2 regions of the Filimonas lacunae genome follow, and region 1 is predicted to be linked to the other one. Evidence: riboswitches for the same ligand, from Rfam matches in the RefSeq annotation. Region 1 holds a riboswitch; the other holds the start of a gene.
The links. A riboswitch is a leader RNA that binds a small molecule or an ion and turns the genes downstream of it on or off. The one in region 1 is predicted to bind cobalamin.
Positions count from the first base shown of each region.

Region 2: another riboswitch for cobalamin. It lies ahead of metE (5-methyltetrahydropteroyltriglutamate--homocysteine S-methyltransferase); the one in region 1 lies ahead of prpB (methylisocitrate lyase).

Region 1 covers NZ_AP017422.1:4,129,393-4,136,794, reverse strand. Annotated here, with positions in the region: gene FLA_RS16375 (DUF2752 domain-containing protein) at 1-312, opposite strand, end outside; gene FLA_RS16370 (TM2 domain-containing protein) at 281-607, opposite strand; gene FLA_RS16365 (hypothetical protein) at 906-2,150, shown strand; gene FLA_RS16360 (hypothetical protein) at 2,208-2,627, shown strand; cobalamin riboswitch at 2,768-2,954, shown strand; gene prpB (methylisocitrate lyase) at 3,146-4,042, shown strand; gene prpC (bifunctional 2-methylcitrate synthase/citrate synthase) at 4,035-5,189, shown strand; gene FLA_RS16345 (bifunctional 2-methylcitrate dehydratase/aconitate hydratase) at 5,215-6,666, shown strand; gene FLA_RS16340 (TlpA disulfide reductase family protein) at 6,762-7,402, opposite strand, start outside.
Region 2 covers NZ_AP017422.1:7,651,480-7,658,881, reverse strand. Annotated here, with positions in the region: gene FLA_RS30400 (ribonucleoside-diphosphate reductase subunit alpha) at 1-2,374, shown strand, start outside; cobalamin riboswitch at 3,275-3,491, shown strand; gene metE (5-methyltetrahydropteroyltriglutamate--homocysteine S-methyltransferase) at 3,661-5,973, shown strand; gene FLA_RS30390 (hypothetical protein) at 6,024-6,479, opposite strand; gene FLA_RS30385 (mechanosensitive ion channel family protein) at 6,598-7,389, shown strand.

The DNA.
Region 1 (7,402 bases):
TCGGGTGGCAGAGCGCAGAAAGGGCGGGCGGGTTAACCACAGCTCTTTACAATACAGGAAGGTAAGCAAAGGAATGGTAAGCACATTTAAACGGTTGAGCTGATAAGCGGCCGGGAAATTGAGATGCAGGCAGGCGCTTATACCTCTGAGAACACCACAGCCATAGCAATCTTTTCCGGTAATATTTTTAAACAGGCACACAGTAAAGTGCCCGTTCCCGCTGTGATAATTGATTTGAAAAATCAACAGGGGAACGAGCAACCATACGGTAAACAATAATTTATTTCCTAACGAGGAATCTGCCTTCGCCATCTTTAAAGGTTCCTACTACAATCAAAATCAGATCAATTAAAGCCCAGATACCGCAGCCACCCAGGGTTAATAACTGGATAATGCCAATAGTGGTCTTTTTGGTGTAGAAGCTATGAACTCCAAATGCGCCTACGAAAAAGCAAAGTAATAAAGTAGTTAACCAATCATACCCTTCCGCATTAGCAGCCGGGCTGGCCGGGTTGGCATGTGCTGCGAATTGGTTGGTTGGTACGCCGCATTTAACGCATACAACGGCTTTGTCGTCAATTTGAGCTCCACAGTTTGTACAAAACATAATGATTCAGGATTTTAAATTTTGCGCATGATAAGGATAAATTATTATATAGTAAAAAGGAAAACCTTATAAATCAAGCTGTTTTAAAAATGAAACGTTAGTGCATTAATATAAAATAAGTTATTTTTTACTTCGTGAGGGATTAATGTATTTACATCGTTTATGATATATGCTTTTATATTTATTAATAACAGTTTAGTAATTATAGTAAATTGACGCCGTGAAACAGAACCTTATTCCCTTATTATTTCTTTTGCTGCCGGTGCTAACGGCATGCAATAATTCTACTGAAACTACTATGCAAAAAAACGGTGAGCTGGCCGGCGTTCATCCCGTGAAGCTGGTAAAAGACGACCTGTTCAACCGGTATGTTGCAGTGTATGACAAATGGACACACCTGCTTGAAAAAAAGCAGCAGGTGGTGAAGTGGATGTACGCAAAAGAAGATCGCTTTGATGTGGAGAAGTATGCGAATGGTGTTTTGCCGGCTGGGGGGCCTTTGCTGGATAAATGGGAGCCGGATGCGAATTATAAGTATGGTTTGGATTCCGGTGGCAGGCCTTGCTACATGCAATATGAAGCCAATGGCGGAGAAATAGTGTATGCAGGCATTTTTAAGTGCAGCAATTCCTGTGTAGAATATGTTGAATACAATATGAGAGACCGGAAACCGGTAGTGATAGTACGATTGCTACAGGAAAATGGCAGGAAAACCGCCTACCAGGCGCTGCATATCAATGGCAAAAAATTGGGCAGGGACTATGAAAATCTTACAGGGCGCGAGGTGGCTGATAAGTTACAGCAAATGGAACATGATATCTTTTGTATGGTAAAGCATTTTCAATACGGCCACGACCGGATAGAAAAGGCTGATTGCTGGGAGTCGCTTGCGGGCGTTAAAGCCACATATTATGAAGAAAGATATCAATATACGGGCACAGGAGCGTTGGATGAAATAAAAAGTGTTTACCCGGATGGTACCAGCCAGTTGCTGTATGTGAAAATGCCGGATAACACCACGATAGAACAACTGTCTGATCAACTGGCGTTACAAATTGCACAGTCGGTAACGGAGAGGCTGGTGAGAAAAAAATGGAATGCGCCTTTGTCTATTTTGCAGTTAGGCATTCACGAGGTGGATGATTATCATCCCCATTTAAGTATGCTTACGGTGAAGGAAAAGGTGGATATATTGAATACTTATGACGAATTGCGTTTTGAAAAACTTTTTATACTGGTGAGTGATGATAAGCATTTTCGGGCCGACACCAGTTATGAGCGGTTATATACTGCTTTTATGGGCAAGGTGCAGGAGGGGGATGAATGGTGGTTGCCGGCTAATGAAATGATATATAAAGCAGCCAGGTTGCTTACGGTGAACAAGCTTTGGAATAAGGTGCCTGTAGATAAAGATTTTGTTGCCTATGCGGTGGATTGGAGCATGGGGCCGAATGAGGAAGGGGAGATGGGTAAATTGCTGCTTACCTGTGGTTTGCCGGCAGAAACTTTGCGTAAGTGGGAGCGGGAAGGATATTTCAAATAATTGACACAAAAGCATAGTTTTGGCGGCGTAATACAATCAATTCTCAACAACAGACGAATGAAAAGTAAAAGACAATTGGTACTCATGACCGTAGCAGCTGCCGGCATGTGGGTAATGACATCTTGCAAAACAAATGATTACAAAGAGTTTCCGAAAGAAGAAGAAACGGAAGCGCACGGACATGATCATTCCGAAGCGAAACACGAGCATCAGGAAGAAGCTGCTGCACAGGATACTACTAAAAAGGCTGCTTTTACCGTGGCAGGTGTAGTGGGTGATGTGGCTAATGGCAAAGATGGCTTTATGGCTACTATCACTAATGATAAAGGTGTGGTGTATTCCAGCGTATTCAGCATCAGAAACCTGGAAAAAAGCTACAAGCAGCTGAAAGCAGGTGATCATGTAGAGGTAACCGGCGATACTATGCAACTGGGCGACAAAACCCATATCGTAGTAAAGCAATTTACACAGCAATAAGTGGTTGTTGAAAACATTTTATAAGGTACAGTTCCGGCCCTGTGAAGTTTAGCCTGCTGTACCTTTTTTATTCCCTGTTGTTAACAATTGTTAGTTAAGTGGGGCGGATACATTATATTCGTTGAACGTTCTTTAGAAATATACATTTAGCCGGAACTGGTTTTACACAGCCGTAAAGTAAGAGGGGAATCGTGTGTCAATCACGAACTGTCGCGCAACTGTAAGTAACCACTAAGGCTCTTTCAATACATTCACTGTATGCGGTGCGTATGGGAAGGAGGAAGAGCTGTTACAAGTCAGGAAACCTGCCACTCCGGGTAGACAATGCTTTCGCGATTTGAAGTATATGTCGGATAGACGATGGAAGTGCCAGCCGTATTATTCTGTTCAATTAACGTTGAGGAATAGTTTCATGCCTTTATTCCTTTTATCCTGCCTGCCTTATCGCAAAGCTTACGAAGCGCTTGTAAGACATAGTTGTAATAACACCGTTTTCAATTGTTAACAGCCATATGAGTATGAATCCAGTATTACCATCTCCGGGGCTTGCCTTCCGGGATGCATTAAAAAAAGAGTTTCCGCTTCAGATTGTGGGGGCCATCAATGCCAACCATGCGTTGCTGGCCCAGCAGGCAGGTTTTCAGGCTATTTATCTTTCAGGAGGCGGGGTGGCTGCCGGATCGCTGGGCATTCCTGACCTGGGCATTACCCAGCTGGAAGATGTGCTTATCGATATCCGCAGAATCACAGATGTGTGTTCCCTTCCCTTATTGGTAGATGTTGATACGGGCTTTGGTCCTTCAGCCTTTAATGTAGCGCGCACGGTAAAGTCTTTGATACGGGCAGGGGCAGCGGCATTACATATAGAAGACCAGGTGGGGGCCAAGCGTTGCGGTCATCGTCCCGGTAAAGAAGTGGTAAGTAAGGAAGAAATGGTGGATCGCCTGAAAGCTGCCGTAGATGCCAGAACAGATGCGCAGTTTGTGATCGGTGCCCGTACAGATGCTTTTGCAGCCGAAGGGCTGGAAAAAACACTGGAACGGGCGGTGGCGTATAAAGAGGCGGGTGCAGATTTCATTTTTGCCGAAGCGGTGCCGGAACTCGCGCTCTACCGGCAGTTTGCAGATGCTACAGGCCTGCCGGTGTTGGCTAACATCACTGAGTTTGGAATGATTCCGATGTACACAACAGAGCAACTGCACGATGCCGGGGTGGCGATGGCGCTTTACCCGCTTTCAGCGTTCCGGGCAGCGAATAAAGCGGCAGAGAACGTTTACCAGCACATACGGAAAGATGGCACACAGCAGCAGGTGTTAAACACCATGCAAACCAGAGAAGAGCTGTACCGCTCTATCGGATACTACAGCTACGAACAAAAATTGGATGAACTTTTTAAAAAGAACAAAAATGTCTAACGATACCGCTTCCGAATCTTTTAAGCCCAAAAAAAGCGTGATGCTTTCCGGGGTGGCCGCAGGCAATACTGCACTTTGCAGTGTAGGTAAAAGCGGCAACGACCTGCACTACCGTGGATACAATATTCTTGACCTGGCCGGCAAAGCCCAGTTTGAAGAAGTCGCGTATTTGCTTATCTATGGCACTTTGCCCAACAAGGCACAGCTGGCTACTTATAAAGCCAAGCTGAAATCACTGCGAGGGCTGCCGCATTCTGTAAAGAATATCCTGCAGCAAATTCCCACATCCGCCCATCCGATGGATGTGATGCGTTCTACTGTATCTGCCTTTGGAAGTATACAGCCCGAAAAAGATGATCATAACCTGGCGGGCGCCCGGGATATTGCAGATAAACTACTAGCCTGTTTCAGTTCTGCTTTACTGTACTGGTATCACTACTCTCATAATGGAAAGGAGATACAGGTAGAAACAGATGACGATTCTATCGGTGGTCATTTTCTTACGTTACTGCACGGGAGAAAGACGCCTGCTTCGTGGGAAAAAGCGATGCAGATTTCATTGAATTTATATGCAGAGCATGAGTTCAATGCTTCTACTTTTACCAGTCGCGTTATTGCCGGTACGGGGTCTGATTTTTACTCCGCCATTACCGGCGCTATTGGTGCGCTGAGGGGGCCCAAACATGGTGGCGCCAATGAAGTGGCTTATGATATACAAAGCAGGTATGCTTCGCCGGACGAAGCCGAAGCGGACATTCGCAAAAGGCTGGAAAGTAAAGAAGTGATCATAGGCTTCGGGCACCCGGTTTATACGATCTCAGATCCCCGGAATGTAGTGATCAAGGAAGTGGCCAAACAGCTTTCGGAAGAAGCAGGGGATATGCTGTTGTTCCAGGTGGCAGAGCGACTGGAAACACTGATGTGGAACGAGAAAAAAATGTTCCCCAACCTCGATTGGTTTTCGGCGGTTTCCTATCATCTGATGGGCGTGCCTACGTTGTTGTTTACACCGTTGTTTGTGATTTCGCGGGTAACCGGCTGGAGCGCGCACATTATTGAACAAAGGCAGGATGGTAAAATTATCCGGCCCAGCGCTAACTATATCGGCCCTGAAAACCGCGATTATATTCCATTAGAGCAACGCTAATTTCATTTCAAAAATAATATCCTTTATGTCTTCCCATATTTCTAACGAACGTCCGCAACCAGACCAGGTGTTGGTGGATATTGCTGATTACGTACTTTCTTATAGCATAGAAAACGAACTTGCCTGGCAAACAGCGCATTACTGTTTGCTGGATACATTAGGCTGCGGCTTTGAAGCCCTTACTTATCCCGCCTGTACTAAACTGCTGGGACCGGTGGTAAAAGGCACTGTTGTGCCGCATGGCGCTAAAGTGCCGGGTACACAGTTTCAATTAGACCCTGTGCTGGCTGCGTTTAATATCGGCGCTATCATACGCTGGCTGGATTTTAATGATACCTGGCTTGCTGCGGAATGGGGGCATCCTTCCGATAACCTGGGTGGCATATTAGCTACTGCCGACTGGCTTTCGCGTACCGCTGTAGCTAACGGTAAAGCGCCGTTAAAAGTAAAGCAGGTGCTGGAAGCGATGATTATGGCGCACGAAATTCAAGGTGTTCTGGCCCTGGAAAATTCGTTTAATAAAGTAGGTTTAGATCACGTGTTACTGGTGAAAGTGGCATCCACCGCAGTGGTTGGTAAATTGCTGGGCTTGTCAAGGGAAGAGCTGATCAATGCCGTATCCCTGGCTTTTGTAGATGGGCAATCGCTGCGCACTTACAGGCATGGGCCTAACACGGGTAGCCGTAAATCGTGGGCTGCCGGAGACGCTACGTCCCGTGCAGTACGATTAGCACTGATAGCGCAAACAGGAGAGATGGGGTACCCATCGGTGCTTACTGCTAAAACCTGGGGCTTTTATGATGTGTCTTTTAAAGGAAACGCCTTTCAGTTTCAACGTAACTATGGCTCTTATGTAATGGAAAATGTATTGTTTAAAATATCTTTTCCTGCTGAATTTCATTCACAAACCGCTGTGGAAGCTGCGATGACGTTACACGGGGTATTGAAAGCTGCCGGAAAATCAACCGACGATATACGTAGCATCACCATCCGCACACATGAAGCAGCTATTCGCATTATTGATAAAAAAGGCCCGCTGAATAACCCGGCCGATAGGGATCATTGTATTCAGTACATGATAGCTGTGCCGTTATTATATGGCCGACTGACAGCTGCTGATTATGAGGATAGTGTCGCCGCTGATACACGGATAGACCTGCTACGTGATAAAATGCAGTGTGTGGAAGATCCGCAATTCACAAAAGATTATCACGATCCGGAAAAGCGCTCTATTGCCAATGCGCTTACGGTAGAGTTGAACGATGGCACCGTGCTGAGTGAAGTAGTGGTGGAATACCCAATAGGACACAGGCGCAGAAGAAGCGAAGGCATACCTGAGTTAATTCAAAAGTATAAGATTAACCTGGCGCGTATATTTCCGGAGAAGCAACAGTTGCTCATACAGCAGCATACGCTGGACTTTGCTAAAGTTGCCGCACTGGATGTGCATGTGTTTACAGATCTGTTTGTGATCTAAGTTCTGTTTTTAAAAGCATACTGGTTTCAAAAGCAAAAAAGCATTAATCATGGGATTAATGCTTTTTTTATCACCGATAAACCCAAGGGAAAAGCTTACAACAATTCGTCTATCACGGCTTTCAAATGTTCTTCTACCTGTGGGCCTTCGTAGCCTATATGTTTATATTGTAATTTCCCTTTGCTGTCAATAATATACAATGCCGGTATCACTGTAAAGCCAAACACATCGCCTACGGCACTATTGGTGTGGAAATATACCGGGAAACTGTATTTTTTATTGCCCCACCAGCCTTGTGCATCTGCCAGTGTATTGCGTGCTCCGCTGTTAATGATCATCATTTGCACACGCGGGTTATTCCGGTACGTATCATATACCTTTTGCAGGTAAGGCATTTCCTGCATACAAGGTACACACCAGGTGGCCCAAAAATCAATCAACACAATTTTGCCTTGTAAGGTGTCGGGCAATACCGGCTTGCCAGCTAATGTTACAATGCCTTCCAGTGAAGGGGCTTTCGCATATAACAGTTGTGTACGCGCTTCTTCCCGTAACCGTATACTGCGTTGCTGTTGTATCTGTTTCCATTCCGCAGGCCAGCCGGTGCTGTCCCCGTTTTTCCAGAGCATGTAACTGCGGTGTGCTGCTGTAACCAGTGTCGTGTCTGTTACTGTGTTATGCTGTACCTGCCTGCTGTATAAATGAAATGCTTTTTCGTATTGCTGTATCTTTTCAT
Region 2 (7,402 bases), 3.5 Mb from region 1:
TATAAAAAGAGACGGCAGAAAAGAATCAGTAAAATTTGACAAGATTACAGCTCGTATTGAGAAACTGTGTTACAGTCTCAACAGCAAATTCATAGACCCCACTAAAGTGGCTATGAAGGTAATTGAGGGACTTTATGACGGTGTTACCACCACAGAGTTAGATAACCTGGCTGCAGAAACGGCAGCTTCGATGAGTACCATTCACCCGGATTACAGTTTGCTGGCATCCCGCATAGCCGTAAGCAACCTCCATAAGAATACCACAAAGTCGTTCTCCATCACTATGGGGGAGCTATATAATTATGTAGAACCTAAAACCGGGCTAAAAGCATCCTTACTGGAAGATGAAGTATACGCCGTAATCAGCAAGCATTCGGCATTGCTGGACAGCACTATTATATACGACAGGGATTTTGCCTTTGACTACTTTGGCTTTAAAACCCTGGAACGCAGCTACCTGCTGAAACTGAACGGTAAAGTGGTAGAGCGCCCGCAACATATGTACATGCGCGTGGCAGTAGGTATACACCTGGACAATATAGAAGAGGTGATTAAAACCTATAATCTGATGTCGGAAAGATGGTTTACCCATGCTACCCCTACCTTATTTAATGCTGGTACGCCTAAAGCCCAGATGTCGTCTTGCTTTTTATTAACCATGAAAGATGACAGCATTGAAGGCATTTACGATACTTTAAAACAAACCGCCCGTATTTCGCAAAGCGCAGGTGGTATTGGTTTAAGCATTCACAATATCCGTGCTACCGGTTCGTATATCAGCGGCACCAACGGCACCAGCAATGGTATTATTCCTATGCTGCGTGTGTTTAACGATACCGCCCGTTATGTAGACCAGGGTGGTGGTAAACGTAAAGGTGCGTTTGCTATTTACCTGGAACCATGGCATGCAGATATTTTTGACTTCCTGGACCTGCGTAAAAACCACGGTAAAGAAGAATTGCGTGCGAGGGATTTATTCTATGCCTTATGGATAAGCGATCTGTTTATGGAGCGCGTAGAAGCCAATGGCGAATGGAGCCTGTTTTGCCCGCACGAAGCCCCCGGCCTGGCGGATACTTTTGGCGAAGAGTTTGAAAAATTATACCACCAATACGAGCAGGAAGGCAAGGCCCGCAAAACCGTAAAAGCACAGGATTTATGGTTTGCCATACTGGATGCACAGATAGAAACCGGTACACCATACATGCTGTACAAAGATGCCTGTAACCGCAAAAGCAACCACCAGCACCTGGGTACCATCCGCAACAGCAACCTGTGTACAGAAATAGTGGAATATTGTGCGCCGGATGAAGTGGCAGTGTGTAACCTGGCATCTATTGCTTTGCCCCGTTTTGTAATCGACGGCCAGTTTGATCATCAGAAATTATACGAGGTAACTTACCAGGCAGCGGTAAACCTCAACCGTATTATAGACCGTAACTACTACCCTGTAGAAGAAGCACGCAACAGCAATATGCGTCACCGTCCTATAGGATTAGGTATACAAGGTTTGGCAGATACCTTTATATTAATGCGCTATCCTTTTGAAAGCGAGCAGGCTAAACAACTGAACATAGACATTGCCGAAACCATGTATTTTGCCGCAATGACCGCTTCTAAAGACCTGGCCAAAGTAGAAGGCACTTACAGCTCGTATGAAGGCAGCCCACTAAGCAAAGGTGCATTCCAGTTTGATTTCTGGGGTGTGGTACCAGGCAACAGATGGAACTGGAGCGCACTGCAACAGGAGATTAAACAACATGGCGTAAGAAACAGCCTGTTAATTGCTCCTATGCCAACTGCCTCTACTTCACAAATACTGGGCAATAACGAATGCTTTGAGCCATACACATCCAACATCTATGTAAGACGTGTATTAAGTGGCGAATTTGTTATTGTAAACAAGTTCCTGTTAAAAGACCTGGTAGCACTGGGATTATGGAATGACGAAATGAAGAACAGGATTATTTCTGCCAACGGTTCTATTCAGGCTATTGAAGAGATTCCGCAGGAGATCAAGGAAATTTATAAAACTGTTTGGGAGATCAAGCAACGTACACTGATTGATATGGCAGCCGACCGTGGTGCCTATATCTGTCAATCTCAATCATTAAACCTGTTTGTTCAGCAACCGAACAAGGCTAAATTAACCAGCATGCACTTCTATGCCTGGAAAAAAGGCCTGAAAACCGGTATGTACTACTTACGTACCCAGGCAGCTGCACAAGCAGTTCAGTTTACTGTAGAAAAACAAGGCAGTGTGCAAATGCAGCCTTTAAACAACAGAAACCAGGCTGCAACACCAGCTTCTGATGAAGAGATTACCGGTGCGGCTTGCCCCATAGATGGCAGCTGTGAAGCTTGTAGCTCATAAGCTTACTACTCCTACTAAATATCAAAGGCCCATATCTATCGATATGGGCCTTTTTGGGGGCTGATCCCAAAGGCTAAGCTTTAGAAAAAGAAGCTGTCGGCCCTAAAAAGGTCGGCCCCAACTTTTTTAAGCTGAACCTTTTTAGTCAGCCTAATAGCAGAAAAAACAAAGCGCAACAGCAGCAAGTGTCCTCAATAACTGTTAAAACAGAGTTGCACTTTCCGCCCTCCTATTCTAACAAACGGGCGCTTCGCTTGCACTTACGAGTTGCTCGTCCTATAGGACGAGGTATGGGAAAGCACTTCCAGACACCCGGAGCATGCTTTTTTTATGCTCATTCCATCTGCCAGGCCACCGATTCCTTCAATCCCAACGCGTATTCTAACGTACAGGCAACTGATCTGTTGTGCTGAGCTGCTCGTTCTATAGCGCAAGCAGCTCAGCACAACAGACGAGCAGCTCATCCTATAGAGCAAGCAGCTCAGCACAACAGACGAGCAGCTCATCCTATAGAGCGAGCAGCTCAGCACAACAGACGAGCAGCTCATCCTATAGAGCAAGCAGCTCAGCACAACAGACGAGCAGCTCATCCTATAGAGCAAGCAGCTCAGCACAACAGACGAGCAGCTCATCCTATAGAGCGAGCAACTCGCTCTATAGGATGAGGCTTCGGAAAGCTCCCTTTTTAAAGCAACCAGGCACACCTAACAGCTGTTTTTGAAACAGAGATCCTTGCTTCTACTGCATTTACGGGGTATTCGTTCCTGATCAAATACGTATGATTTTCGTGTATCGGTAAGCATACGCCCCAATACTCTGCCGCCTGCATGTCTTTGGCCCAATGATCTTTTTCCATTAATTGCCTGCCAGTCCCTACCTTTGCCCTGTGTTCTTTGTTATAAGGTCAATTCAGTAAAAGGTTTCCGCCAAAAGCGGGATTAATAAGGAACCGTGTGTAAATCACGGGCAGACGTGCTACTGTAAGTTTATTCCGATGATGGGGTTACACTCTGTCAACGGCTGTACAGCAATCACGCCACTACAGTGCGCAATGGCGCAGTGGGAAGGCGCTCTACAGAAAACAAGCCAGGATACTTGCCTTTTTTATTGTAAATGATGAATGCTTTCACGATATAAAGCGTAGTCAGTAATTGATAAGTGCATAATCAGCCCCTTTATATGGCAGGGCTGTGCTTTGTCTTGTCCTTACTCCTACTCCTCTTTTATCCTGTAAACATTTGCTGGCAAAGAGCATGTTTGAATTGTTTCACGTTAAAACAAACAACATGTTCACTAACATTTTGGGCTACCCACGTATTGGTGGCCACCGCGAACTCAAAAAGGCTTGTGAAAGCTATTGGGCTGGTGAGAGTACACTTCGCGACCTTCAGTTAACTGCAAAAGAGATACGCAGGCATAACTGGCTATTACAGCAACAGGCAGGTATTGACCTGATTCCCTGTAACGATTTTTCGTTTTATGACCAGGTACTGGACATGTGTTTAACAGTAAGCGCCATTCCTGAGCGTTTTCACCCCCTGGTAGAGCAACAGCAGTTTCCGGAAACAGATCTTCTTTTTGCCATGGCCCGTGGCTATCAAAAAGATGGTTATGACATTACTGCCATGGAAATGACCAAGTGGTTTGATACCAACTACCACTACATTGTACCTGAGTTTTATGCCAACCAGCAGTTTAACCTGCTTTCGGACAAAATTGTAAATGAGTGCCGCGAAGCTATCCAGGCAGGGATACAACCTAAACCTGTGATATTAGGACCTGTGTCATTTTTATTATGTGGCAAGGAAAAAGAAGAAGGGTTTCACCGTATTGACCTGCTGAAAAATCTGTTACCTGTTTATAAAAAACTGATGCAGCAGCTGGATGAATTAAACATTCGTACCATACAGTTTGATGAGCCTTACCTGAGCTTAAATCTTACTGACGCGGAACGTAAGGGCGTTGTCTATACCTATAATGAACTATCTAAAGTAACACCACGAATTTCTATTTTATTAGCCAGCTACTTTGAATGTTACGGCGAAAACCTGACCACTGTGTTGGGTTTACCGGTACAAACCATTCACCTGGACCTGGTAAGATGCTCTTCTCAATTAGATGATATTCTGGCAACTGACTTTGCGAAAAGCGACAAAAAGTTATCGCTGGGCGTAATTGATGGCCGGAATATCTGGAAGAACGATTTTGAAAACTCATTGAAGCTGATTCAGAAAGCAGTAGCAGCGATTGGCACCGATCGTATTATGATTGCGCCATCCTGCTCTTTATTGCATGTACCATGCGATCTTTCTTTTGAAACAGCGTTACCCGCCGAAATTAAAAACTGGTTGTCTTTTGCTAAGCAAAAGGTAGAGGAAGTGGTTGCCCTGAAACAACTGGCAACCAACGCTGCAGGTGCCGCCGCCTTGCTGGACGAGAACAAGCAAGCCATTGCCAGCCGCCGCACTTCTCCTTTGATTCACAAAACGCATGTAAAAGAAAGAGTAGCTGCTATTACAGATGCAGATGCCCATCGTAACTCGGTTTTTGCAAGCCGCAGGCAACAACAACAGGCACTGCTAAAGCTGCCTTTGTTTCCTACCACTACCATCGGTTCTTTCCCTCAAACAGCCGATATACGTCAGTTACGTGCACAATTGAAAAAAGGCAGTATTACACTGGAAGCTTATAACACTGCCATTAAAGCTTCGACCGAAACCTGTGTAAGAATGCAGGAAGAGTTGAACATTGATGTGTTAGTGCATGGAGAGTTTGAGCGTAACGACATGGTGGAATACTTTGGCGAACAACTGGAAGGTTATGTATTCACTAAAAACGGATGGGTACAGAGTTATGGCTCCCGTTGTGTAAAGCCTCCGGTTATTTTTGGAGACGTAGAGCGTAAAGCGCCTATGACTGTAGAATGGACCAGCTATGCACAATCGTTGACCAACAGACCCATGAAGGGTATGTTAACAGGCCCTGTTACCATATTGCAATGGAGCTTTGTCCGTGACGATCAGCCACGGGAAACCACTACCATGCAAATTGCACTGGCTATCCGGGATGAAGTAAGCGACCTGGAAAAAGCGGGTATTAAAGTGATACAGATAGATGAACCTGCCATCAGAGAAGGTTTACCATTACGCAAAGAAAACTGGGCCGCTTATCTGCAATGGGCAGTGAAGGCGTTTAAAGTTTCGTCGTGCAGTGTAGAGGACAGCACCCAGATACATACGCATATGTGCTATAGCGAGTTCAATGATATTATCGACAGCATTGCCGCAATGGATGCAGATGTCATTACCATTGAAACTTCCCGCTCACAAATGGAGCTGCTGGACGCCTTTGCAGATTTCAAATATCCGAATGAAATTGGCCCCGGCGTTTACGATATACACTCCCCCCGTGTACCTACCGTACAGGAAATGGAGCAACTGCTGCAAAAAGCGGCGGATGTAATTCCTGTAGAACATTTATGGGTGAACCCCGATTGTGGATTAAAAACCCGCAAATGGCCTGAAACCAAACAAGCATTACAAAACATGGTGGAAGCTGCTGCAAAAGCAAGAGCTAAAGCCGGTGTGGTAGTTGCTTAAGAGGACGTTTTTTTACGGCGGTATTACAGTAGTACTGTAATACCGCTTTTTTATGGGTTATTAATACCAAACCTTATGCTGCAGTTATGAAGTAGTGCATAATGGCATACGGCTGTTAATGCTGCCGCCTCCTGCTTCATAATCGCCAATGTGGCAACATCTACACTCCATAACCTCAGCTCTTGTAACAGGGCTTCTTCTTTACCGGATTTGCATTCCTGCTCCAGGTAAATAATCAGCCTGTTGTAGTATTCCAGGTCTTCCAGCATTTTAGCAGGAGATAAAAATTCTTTATTCATGGGTGTAAGCCCTATCACTTCCAGCATATTTTCATCGCCCGCAAAATCGTACACTGTATAATGGTACTGATCCTGTATAAGATCGTGAAACAGATCTCCCATAGATAGTATATACAGTTTGTAAATATCAGCGCTTTGGTTGGGCTCAAACTCTTTAAATCCCGATGCTGCCGGGATATATAACACCTGGAAATAGCTAACTGCCATAAAAATATTACTCCCTATTGAGTGATTTAAGATATCCAGATATCAGCAATAGCCGCCCCCCTTACCTAAGGGTAGTTGCAAAATGGCATAGTTTTTTTCTCCATTGGCTAAAAGCCCTATGCAATTCAACATCGACAAATTCTATGATAAAGCTTATGACTGGCTTATCACTTTTGGCCCGAGGATTCTTATAGCTATCCTCGTTTTTCTTGTGGGCCAATGGCTTATACGCATTCTGAAAAAGAGAACTGCCAGCACTATGCACAATAAGGATGTAAACCCTTCTTTACGGCCTTTTATGCGCAGTATGATTACGGCCGCCTTACAAATAGTGCTGATATTGCTTGTGATGCAGATTCTGGGAATTCAGCTAACCATTTTTGCAGCATTGGTGGGCGCTTTAGGCGTAGCTGCTGGCTTAGCACTAAGTGGTACCCTGCAAAACTTTACCAGTGGCATTCTTATACTGATTATGAAACCCTTTACAGTAGGCGATAACATTATTGCACAAGGCCAGGAAGGTACTGTAACAGATATCAGGATCTTTTATACCGTGTTAACCACCTACGATAACAGAACTGTCATTATTCCTAATAGTAAGTTATCTAACGAGCTGATTGTAAATCTGAGCAGTGAAGGCAAGCGCAGGATGGACATTGAAATAAAAGTTCCCTTTACTGTTGATTATGTAAATTCAGAAGGCGTGTTAAAACAGGTAATTGCAGAAAATAAGAAAGTGTTACAGGAGCCCACCCCACGTGTAGGCGTATCTGCAATAGAAGGAGATGGCTATAAGATTATTGTAAATGCCTGGGTAGATGCGCATGGTTTTCATGATGTTCGACTGGCCTTACAGGAAAAACTGATCGATGGCCTTAAACAGCAAGGAGTAAAACTGCCGGGAATGTAAATGTAGCCGGGTT